3 regions of the Arthrobacter sp. zg-Y1219 genome follow, and region 1 is predicted to be linked to each of the others. Evidence: riboswitches for the same ligand, from Rfam matches in the RefSeq annotation. Region 1 holds a riboswitch; each other region holds the start of a gene.

Region 1 (3,266 bases):
TCGACGGTTTTTCCGGGACCCACCAGGGTGTCCCACCAGCCGTCCTCCGCGGAATCCCCCCGCGCCACGTGGGTGCTGCCGGTAAGGGCGTGGCAGATCAGGACGGCATTGGAGGCGTCGTCGTTCAGCTGCCCCCACGTCTCATAGGCGAGGGAAACCTGGGGCAGGCGCCCGCCGGTTTCCAGCTCCAGGCTGCCGATCTTGGCGTGGAGCAGCACCCCGTCCGGGGCCGGGGCGGGGTGCTGCGGCGCCGTCGGAACGCTCAACGGCGCAGCCGAATCGGACGCGGCGGAACCGGAAAGGACGGTGTTCCGGGGTGAAGGCACTGCCACGCTAACCGCTACGCTCCCTTGGCGGCGCGGAAGCCGGCGTCGAGGTCGGCGATGATGTCATCAACGTGCTCAATCCCCACCGACAGCCGGACCAGTCCGGGGCTGACACCGGCAGCGAGCTGCGCCTCGGCCCCGAGCTGGCTGTGCGTGGTCGACGCCGGATGGATCACCAACGAGCGCACGTCGCCCACGTTGGCCACATGGGAGTGCAGCTCGAGGGCATCCACGAAGCGCTTCCCTGCCTCAATGCCGCCGGTGATGTCGAAGGAAACAATGGCACCGGTGCCGCGCGGCCCGTACTTGCGCCCGCGTTCGTACCAGGGGCTGGATTCCAGGCCGGCGTACGCGACGGAGATGACGTCGTCGTGCGCTTCCAGCCAGTTCGCGACGGCCACGGCGTTGGCGACGTGACGCTCCATCCGCAGGCTCAGCGTCTCCAGGCCCTGGGCAATCAGGAACGCGTTGAACGGGGAGACGGCCGGCCCGAGGTCGCGGAGCAGCTGCACCCGGGCCTTGAGGATGTAGGCGAGGTTGGCGCCCAGAAGGCCGTTGGCGCCGAGGTCGCGGGCGTAGACCAGCCCGTTGTAGCTCTCATCCGGGGTGTTGAAGCCGGGGAATTTCTCCGGATCGGCGCCGAAGTCGAAGTTGCCCGAATCCACGATGACGCCGGCGATCGAGTTGCCGTGCCCGCCCAGGTACTTCGTGGCCGAGTGCACCACGATATCCGCGCCCCATTCGATGGGCCGGATCAGGTACGGGGTGGAGAGCGTATTATCCACGATCAGCGGCACTCCGGCCTCGTGCGCGACGGCGCTGATGCCTTCGAGGTCCAGCACGTCCTGGCGCGGGTTGGAGACCACTTCCCCGAAGAAGGCCTTGGTGTTGGGCTGCACGGCGGCGCGCCACTGCTCCAGGTTGTCCGGATCCGCCACGAACGTCACGGCGATGCCGAACTTTTTCAGGGTGTGCTTGAACAGGTTGTAGGTGCCGCCGTACAGGCTGGGGCTGGCGACGATGTGGTCTCCGGCCTCGGCCAGGTTGAGGATCGCGACGGTCTCCGCGGCCTGCCCGGACGCGAGCAGCAGCGCCCCGAGCCCACCCTCCAGGGACGCGAGGCGCTTTTCCACCGCTTCCTGGGTGGGGTTGCCGATGCGGGTGTAGATCGGCTCCAGCTCGGCCAGCGCAAACCGGTTGGCCGCAGCCTCGGCGCTGGGAAAGACGAACGAGGTGGTTTGGTAGATGGGCAGCGCGCGGGCGCCGGTGACGGCGTCGGGCTCCTGTCCCACATGGATCTGACGGGTTTCGAATGACCAGTTTCCTGACATGGCGTGCTCCCTATACCAGGGGCCGCACCGAGACTTCCGGCCCCGAAGGTAGCCGGCAGCCACGTGTGACCCGCGCTTGCCGTACGTCCTCTGACGTACAGCCAGGTCTTCACCCGGGGCACCCCACCGCGGTTGGAGGGTTGCCGGCCAGCAAGCCGGGGCTATCTGCTGGCACTCATGACCTATTCCCCCAATGAAAACGGATAACCCCGAAGCCCGCAACCTCTGTGACGGATCATTTCCCCGCGGGTTCGGGTGGCCGCGCCGGATGCCGGAAAGGATCAAGAATTAGGGCATCCGCAGCACTCCGGTGGTCCGGCACCGGGCGCAGGATGAGGCCGCCGGCGGAACATCTGCAGCTCAAACCTGCCATTTGACGACTTAGGCCAGCCTTGGTCGTGAGGTCAGTCACAACGTGCCATTATGGGCCGCATGCGCTTGGACCATGTTTCTTATGCCTGTGAATCCGACGGTCTTTTGGCCACTACCGAGAGGATTGCTTCCGCTCTGGGAGCGGACTTCGTCAAGGGCGGTGTGCATCCTCGCTTCGGCACCCGCAACATGATTCTTCCCCTGGCCAACCACCAATATGTCGAGGTGGTCGAGGCCCTGAACCATCCGGCGTCGGACAAGGCGCCCTTCGGCCAGGCCGTCCGCCAGCGCTCCGAATGCGGCGGCGGCTGGATGGGCTGGTGCGTAGCCGTGGACGACCTTTCACCCTTTGAAGCGCGTCTGGGCCGCGAGTCGGTGCCCGGAAACCGAAAGTTTCCCGACGGCCAGGAACTGACCTGGCAGCAGATCGGCATCAACGGCCTGATCGCCGACCCCCAGGTGCCGTACATGCTGCGCTGGGACGACGGCACCGAGCCGCTGCACCCTTCGGCCGCCCTGCCCGGCATGCCGGGCTCCGTGAAGCTGGACTCGCTGACCATCGCCGGGTCGGCCGAGCGCGTGACCCAGTGGCTGGGCACCCCGGTCGAGGAACCGCTGGAAAATGTGGGCGTGACCTGGATTTCTCCCAAGGGAACCCCCGGCATCATGTCCGTCAGCTTCAACACGGCCAATGGTTCAGTCGAGATCTAGGTTCCCCGGATCCCTCCGCTGCGCAATGGCGGGATTCTCCCTAACCGGAGGGTTTTCCACAACGGGGAGTCCTGCCCTCGCGGGCCGTCCGCCGCCCGTCCAGCCTTGAGGCATGGACCCTGCACTCATATTCTCAGCCGATGCCGCAGCCCACGGTACGGACCGGCGTTCCCTGGCGCTGAGCTGCCGATCGGGCAAACTTGTCCGACTCCGGCCCGGTGTCTACATTCAGGCGGACGACTGGCTGAATCTGCCTCCTTGGGAGCGGGAGCGGGCACGTATCCGGGCCGCCGTGGAACAGGTACCGGGGCAGCGCATCCTTATCCAACAATCCGCGGCAGTTATTTGGGGATTGCCCGTGATTGGGAAATCGCCCGAAGTACTGTTGCTGGCCGTTCATCCCACGCATGGCAGGCGCCGCGGGGATCTCCGCTGGGCTGAGCGCCGGCTGCTGGAACCTGTCACCACGTGGGACGGGGTCCCCCTGACGTCCCGAGCACACACCGTCCTGGACATGGCTGCCTAT
Region 2 (3,266 bases), on a different contig from region 1:
TGGGGAGGGGCGGGTGCCGGGAGGCTAGTGGCGGTCGACGCCGAGGCTGGCCAGGAGCTCGCCGCGCATTCGCGCCAGCTCCGCCGAGGCCCGGTCCCGCGGCCGGTTGCCGGGCACGGTGATGACCTGGGTGATCGTGGCGCCGGATTTCTCCTGTTCCTTGCCCAGCACAATGATCCGGTCCGCCAGCTGGAGGGCTTCATCCACGTCGTGGGTGACCAGCAGCACGGTGGTGGGGGTGGCCGTGTGCACCGAGAGGAGCAGGTCCTGCATCTTCAGCCGGGTCAGCGCGTCCAGGGCGCCGAAGGGCTCATCGAGCAGCAGCACCCCGGGGGTCCGGGCCAGGGCACGGGCCAGGGAGGCGCGCTGGGCCATGCCGCCGGAGACCGCCCGCGGGCGGTGCTTGGCGAACGGGCCCAGCTCCACCAGCTCCAGCAGCTCGGCCACCTTCGCCTTGCCGTGCTTGGCGCTCATGCTTTTGGGCAGGCCCATCGCGATGTTGGCCTGGAGCGTCTGCCAGGGCAGCAGCCGCGGCTCCTGGAATGCGACGGCGCAGCGGTCGTCGATCCCGTGCACGGGGGTGCCGTTGATCAGGACTTCTCCGGTGCTGGCGGCGTCCAGGCCGGCTGCGGCACGCAGCAGCGTGGATTTTCCGCAGCCGCTGGACCCGAGGATGGCCAGGACCTCGCCCGGGCGCACCTCGAAGTTGATGTTCCGCAGCACCCGGTGTGCTTCGGGGCCGGCGCCGAAGGTGCGGCCCAGCGAGGAAAACGTGACGGGAAGAGCGGAGCCGGCGGCCTGAAGCGGTGCAGCGGGCGGCGCGGCGGCAGGGGACTGTGAAGCCAAGGCGGTCATGTGAACTCTCCATCGGTCCTGGCAGTAGCACCCTACGGAAAACGCCTTGGGCCGGTTACGGCCTCCTGCGGTGTTGTCCTCGCTATTGCCGTTCCTCAAGGAGGAGGTACGGCAACCAGGGTTGCTGCGGCTTCACTGATCCAGGTCTCTCAGCCGCTCGGGATGGTCAAGAGCCACTAAACGCTTCATTCGGACAACGGGCAAGTCCCCGGCGTAATATTTCGACGCCGCTGTGCCAGCCGGAAAACCGCCGCGCGCGCCGGCCTGGAGGCCCAGGTCCGCCGCGGGGCCGGCTCCGTGCCCGCGGTTCACACAGGGTCATTGACTTCCGTTGAGCCGCATCGCTGTGCCAATACTGGAGCCGAAGGATCATGAGTCCCAACGCGAAGCTCTGGCTGGTTGGGCGGCAACCCTCTTCTCCGTAGCGGGGTGCCCCAGATGAGGATCCGGCCGTTGCGCGTCCGCGAACGGCAAGTACGGCGTTCCCTCAGGGGCGTCCCGTTCCGAAAGGTTCCCCCGTGACCGAGCAGAACATCCAGCCGACCACACAGAGCACCCCCTCCACCGAGCAGGACACCCAGCCCACCGCACAGGGCACCCCGCGGCAGATCCGGTTCAATGCCTTCGACATGAACTGCGTGGGCCACCAGTCCCCGGGGCTGTGGCGCCATCCGCAGGACCAGTCAGCCAATTACACCGACCTCCGCTACTGGGCCAACCTCGCCAAAACCTGCGAAAAAGGCCTGTTCGACGGCATCTTCCTCGCCGATGTGCTGGGCACATACGACGTCTACGGCGGCTCCAACGAAGCCACCCTGCGCCAGGGCACCCAGGTTCCGGTGAACGACCCGCTGCTGCTGGTCTCCGCGATGGCCCTGGTCACCGAACACCTCGGATTCGGCGTCACCGCCGGCACCGCCTATGAACATCCCTATCCGTTTGCCCGCCGGCTTTCGACCCTGGACCACCTCACCAACGGGCGGGTCGGCTGGAATGTCGTTACCGGCTATCTGCCCTCCGCCGCGCGGAATCTGGGCGCGGAAGACCAGCTGGAGCACGACGAGCGCTACAACCACGCCGACGAATACCTCGAGGTCATCTACAAACTGCTCGAGGGCTCCTGGGAGGACGACGCCGTCGTCCGCGACAAGGAAACCGGCGTCTTCACCGACCCGGCCAAGGTCCACGACATCAACCACGAGGGGAAGTACTTCAAGGTTCCGGGCATCCACATCAGCGAGCCCTCGCCGCAGCGCACCCCGGTGATCTACCAGGCCGGCGCCTCCCCGCGCGGCATCGCCTTCGCCGCAGGCAACGCGGAGGCCGTGTTTGTGGGGGCGCCCACCAAGGAGAAGCTCAAGGCCACCGTCACGAAGATCCGCGACGCCGCCGAAGCCGCCGGCCGGGACCGGCACTCGATCCGGATCTACACGCTGATGACGGTGATTACCGCCGCCACCGCGCAGGAGGCCGCCGCGAAGCACGAGGATTACCAGCAGTACGCCAGCCACGAAGGCGCGCTGGCCCTGATGTCCGGCTGGATGGGAGTGGACCTGTCCACCTACAACTTGGACGAGCCGCTGGGCAACGTGAAATCCAATGCCATCCAGTCCGCCGCGTCGAATTTCCAGAAACCGAAGGACGACGGCGAACCCTGGACGGTGCGCGACATCGCCGACTCCGCCGGCATCGGCGGACTGGGACCGCGGATGGTCGGCTCGGGCGCGGAGATCGCCGAAGAAATGATCCGCTGGGCGGAGGAAACCGACGTCGACGGCTTTAACCTGGCCTATGCCATCACCCCCGGCACGTTTGAAGACATCGTGGAGTTTGTGGTGCCCGAACTGCAGAAGCGCGGCGCCTACCGGACCGAATATGCGCCGGGTACCCTGCGCAACAAGCTCTTCGACGCCGGCGACAAGCTCCCGGCGGAGCACCGCGGTGCATCGTTCCGGCTGCAGCCCGCCGTGCGCTGACCTTCGGGCCGGCGTCCTGTTCTGCCGGACCGGGCATTGACCGGCCGCCCGGTCCGCTCCTACGTTTGAAAGGAACGTCCACCCTTACGGGCGCAACTTTCCCAGCCAGCAGGAGCCTGCCATGGAATCCTCAGCCAATGCCTCCGGAATAGCCCTATCCGCAGACGGAACCCGCATTGCCTGGTCCCGCCAAGGCAGCGGCCCGCCGCTCGTGATTGTCGATCCCCTTCTGGCCGACCGCAGCAGCTCCAGCACCCGGGTCCTTGCCGACCTGCTCTCGGAAAACCACACGGTCTACACCTATGACCGGCGCGGCATGGGAGAAAGCGGCATGGGGGAGGAATACACGGCAGAGTCCGACGTCGATGACCTGCTGGCAGTGGTGCAGGTGGCCGGCGGATCTGCCGCCCTCTACGGGTTTGCCTCCGGAGCTTT
Region 3 (3,266 bases), on a different contig from region 1:
TGCTGGCCGGCTACGCCGTGAACCTGGCGTTCTACCTGTCCGCAGGCGCGCTGGCGGCCTGGGCGTCGTGGCGCTATGCGGTGCGGGAGACCCGGATCCTGGCTACCCGCCCGTGGCTGACCCTGGCGATCATTCCCGGCGGCGTTTTCGCGATGCTGCTGCTTACCGCCGTCGTCGTCCTGATTTCCGGCCCGCCGGAGACCGCGGTGAACCAGGAGGCGGTTGAGGGGCTGGTCGTCTCCCTGCCTCCGCTGCTGATCATTCCCCTGCTGGTGGTGATTGCGCCGTTTGTCGAGGAGTACATCTTCCGCCACCTGCTGATCGGCAAGCTCAGCAAATACCTCAACATCTGGGTCTGCTGCCTGATCTCGCTGCTGCTGTTCGCCGGGATCCACATCGCGGGGAAGGAATCGCTGACGCTGCCGGTGCTGCTTCCGTACCTGGCCATGGGCGCGGTTCTGGTGGGCATCTACGTCTGGGCGGGGAACAACTTCATCCTGTCCTACGCGGTCCACGCCGCGAAAAACCTGCTCGCCGTCCTGCTGACCTACGCGATCCCGGCAGAGCTGCTGGGATAACCGTTGGCGGTGCGGCGTCGGATCCGCCGGTCGGCGGACTAGGCGATGCAGAATTCGTTGCCCTCGGGGTCGGCCATCGTGTACCAGGAGGACGGACCCTGCTCGGCTGCGTAAAGGAACGTGGCACCCCGCGCCTCCAGCGCCGCGCGCATCGCGTCCTTGTCTCCGCCGTCGAGGTGGATGTCCAGATGGATGCGGTCCTTCACCGTCTTCGGTTCGGGCACGGGCTGGAACAGGATTCGCAGGCGTCCCGGGGAACCCACCTCGCTTTCCCGGCAGATTGCGGCGCCGTCGCGCCACCTGCGCTGTCCGTTGTGCTCGATCAGCAGGTCCGGGCTTACGGCGCCCTGTTCCAGCAGGGAATCGATCAGGGCCTGGTCGAGGGGCTCCGGGACCCAGCCCAGGGTTTCGGCCCACCAATCGGCCTGGGCGTGGGGGTCGGCGCAGTCAACACATATCTGGATATTGAACGTCATGGGCAGGAGCCTAGCCAGCGGCAGGCTCCTGCCCGGAAGGATTGCGGACAGTTACTGTCCGCAGACGCCGGCGCGGCCCGGAAGCGATCGCCGGGGGTCAGCCCCGCAGCTGCTCTTGAGCGGCAGCGCCGGCGCCTGCGGCGATCCGTTTACAGGGATGCACCCTTTCCGGCGTGGCCAAGTAGAAAAAAGAGCGCCGGGCCGGGCTGTCGAAGCCGCCGGGCACCAACAGCGACGAGTAGCGTGCGCACCACTGTGCCTCTCCGCCGGAGTGCGCCAGGGCCAGTGCCAGGGCGGGGATGTCGTGGAACCACATCAGCTGCTGCTCACCGTCCACAATCAGCTGGATCAGGTCCAGCTCAACATCGGCGTAGGCCCGGGCATCCACCCAGTCATCAAAACCGGCCAGCTTTTTGCCGTGGATGAGGTGGACGTTGTGGCCGGGGGTGAAGCTGACGCAACGGGTGTCACTGGAAATGCTCACAGCGTGGTCCTTTACAGAGTGTCCTTGCCCGCGCCGGGCGGCAGCGGGCCGCTTCGTCATCCGAACCACCCGCCGAACAGTGGGGTTGGTGTGAGGCCAGTCGGAGCTTTTCCGGCCGGACGAATCCGGGCCGGTGGCCACCTCTCGTGAAGCTGAGACCACCCTAGCGCACGACGCCGACACTGGGAACCGCCGTGGTCCGCCGTGATGTGCGTGGCCCGTTCATCCGCCGGAAACAGCCTCGAAACTCCGTTTGGCTAGCTTGATGGCACGAGCTATTGGAGGACACGATGAACCGAATGCTGATTGGACGCGAGGCCGCAGCGGTACTCACCAAGGGCCTGGGCCGCAGGGGATTCCTCGGAGCCGCGGCGGGTCTTGGCATGTTGGCGGTGGGGTCGGGATGCAGTGCGAAACCGGCGCAGGATTCTTCCGCGGCAGCTGCGGACGCCGGTGCTGCCGGGTCGCCCGGGTCGGCCGGCCCGAGGCCGGGGGCCATCCTGCAGCCGCACTCCGGAGACATGCCCGGGGACCTCTATCTCGCCTCCACCCCGGACGAAGTGCTCTGGGGTTACGTGCCGACTGTGCATGCCACGCCGGTGGCCCGGATGAAATCCGGGCAGACCGTCACCATCGACGCCCTCTCGCATGAGGGGATCTTGGAGGACCAGGGCCGGGATCCGCTGTCCTTCTTCGGGGGCCACGGCGTCGCGGCGGACGGGGTGCTGCAGGACGCCCTGGACATTGCCGCCGGCTACAACCGCACGCCGCGGAACTTCGACACGGACGGGCCGCACATCGTCACCGGTCCCGTTGCCGTGGAAGGAGCCGAGCCCGGTGACGTCCTGAAGATCGAAACCCTCGCGGCCGTGCCCCGGGTCCCCTACGGCGTCGTCTCCAGCCGCCACGGCAAGGGCGCGCTCGCGCTGCAGAACGGCCCGGCCGCACCGGAGGGCATCACCCTGGAGGAAGTCATGCCGCCGGCGGCCGCGGACAACCGGTCCTCGGGCGTCCCGACGGACTACGGCAACGTCTCGGTCTTCACCGCAATCGAGGACGGCAAGGGCGTTATGACCAGCGGCGACATGAAAATCCGCTTTCCGCTGCGCCCGTTCATGGGCATGATGGGCGTGGCCTTCTCCGAGAACGAGGGCCTGACCGGCCCCGAGGCCAACTCAGTGCCGCCCACGCTCGGCGGCGGCAACATCGACATCCGCCATCTGGGCCCCGGGTCCACCTTTTACCTGCCGGTCAAGGCCGACGGCGCCCTGTTCTACGTGGGCGATCCGCACATGGGCATGGGCGACGGCGAAGTGGCGCTGACCGCCATGGAAGGTTCCCTGCGCGGCACCTTCCGGCTGACCGTCTGCAAACCCGGTTCGGGGGACGCGCCGGCCCTGGCCCACCGGTATCCGTTCGGCGAAACCGCAGATGCCTGGATTCCCATCGGCCTCTCCGACCCCGACGGCCTGGGCGCCGGTGGGGTGAGCAGTGACCTGAACGTGGCCATGCGGCGGGCAGTGGTCAATGCCCTGGACTTCCTCGAGCAGGAAAAAGGCATGGACCGCGCCGTCGCCTACGCCTACCTGTCCGCCGCCGCCGACTTCGCCGTGTCCCAGGTCGTGGACCGGACCGTGGGCGTGCACGGGCTGATCCGCAAGGCCGACTTCGGCTGATGCCTCAGCCGAAGGGGTCAGCGCCGAATGTTCAGCGCCAGCCGGCCGCCGG

Evidence for each region. A riboswitch is a leader RNA that binds a small molecule or an ion and turns the genes downstream of it on or off. The one in region 1 is predicted to bind S-adenosylmethionine.
Region 2: another riboswitch for S-adenosylmethionine. It lies ahead of QNO00_RS09235 (LLM class flavin-dependent oxidoreductase); the one in region 1 lies ahead of QNO00_RS08335 (bifunctional o-acetylhomoserine/o-acetylserine sulfhydrylase).
Region 3: another riboswitch for S-adenosylmethionine. It lies ahead of QNO00_RS06505 (hypothetical protein); the one in region 1 lies ahead of QNO00_RS08335 (bifunctional o-acetylhomoserine/o-acetylserine sulfhydrylase).

The regions. Positions count from the first base shown of each region.
Region 1 is NZ_JASKLY010000012.1:283,645-286,910, reverse strand. Features, by position in the region: gene metX (homoserine O-acetyltransferase MetX) at 1-266, opposite strand, end outside; gene QNO00_RS08335 (bifunctional o-acetylhomoserine/o-acetylserine sulfhydrylase) at 341-1,657, opposite strand; SAM riboswitch class IV at 1,725-1,840, opposite strand; gene QNO00_RS08330 (VOC family protein) at 2,090-2,740, shown strand; gene QNO00_RS08325 (putative endonuclease domain-containing protein) at 3,099-3,266, shown strand, end outside.
Region 2 is NZ_JASKLY010000013.1:17,707-20,972, reverse strand. Features, by position in the region: gene QNO00_RS09240 (ABC transporter ATP-binding protein) at 25-855, opposite strand; SAM riboswitch class IV at 1,223-1,338, shown strand; gene QNO00_RS09235 (LLM class flavin-dependent oxidoreductase) at 1,464-2,831, shown strand; gene QNO00_RS09230 (alpha/beta fold hydrolase) at 2,953-3,266, shown strand, end outside.
Region 3 is NZ_JASKLY010000010.1:38,209-41,474, reverse strand. Features, by position in the region: gene QNO00_RS06515 (CPBP family intramembrane glutamic endopeptidase) at 1-578, shown strand, start outside; gene QNO00_RS06510 (VOC family protein) at 617-1,054, opposite strand; gene QNO00_RS06505 (hypothetical protein) at 1,152-1,538, opposite strand; SAM riboswitch class IV at 1,554-1,690, opposite strand; gene QNO00_RS06500 (acetamidase/formamidase family protein) at 1,829-3,214, shown strand; gene QNO00_RS06495 (LLM class flavin-dependent oxidoreductase) at 3,246-3,266, opposite strand, start outside.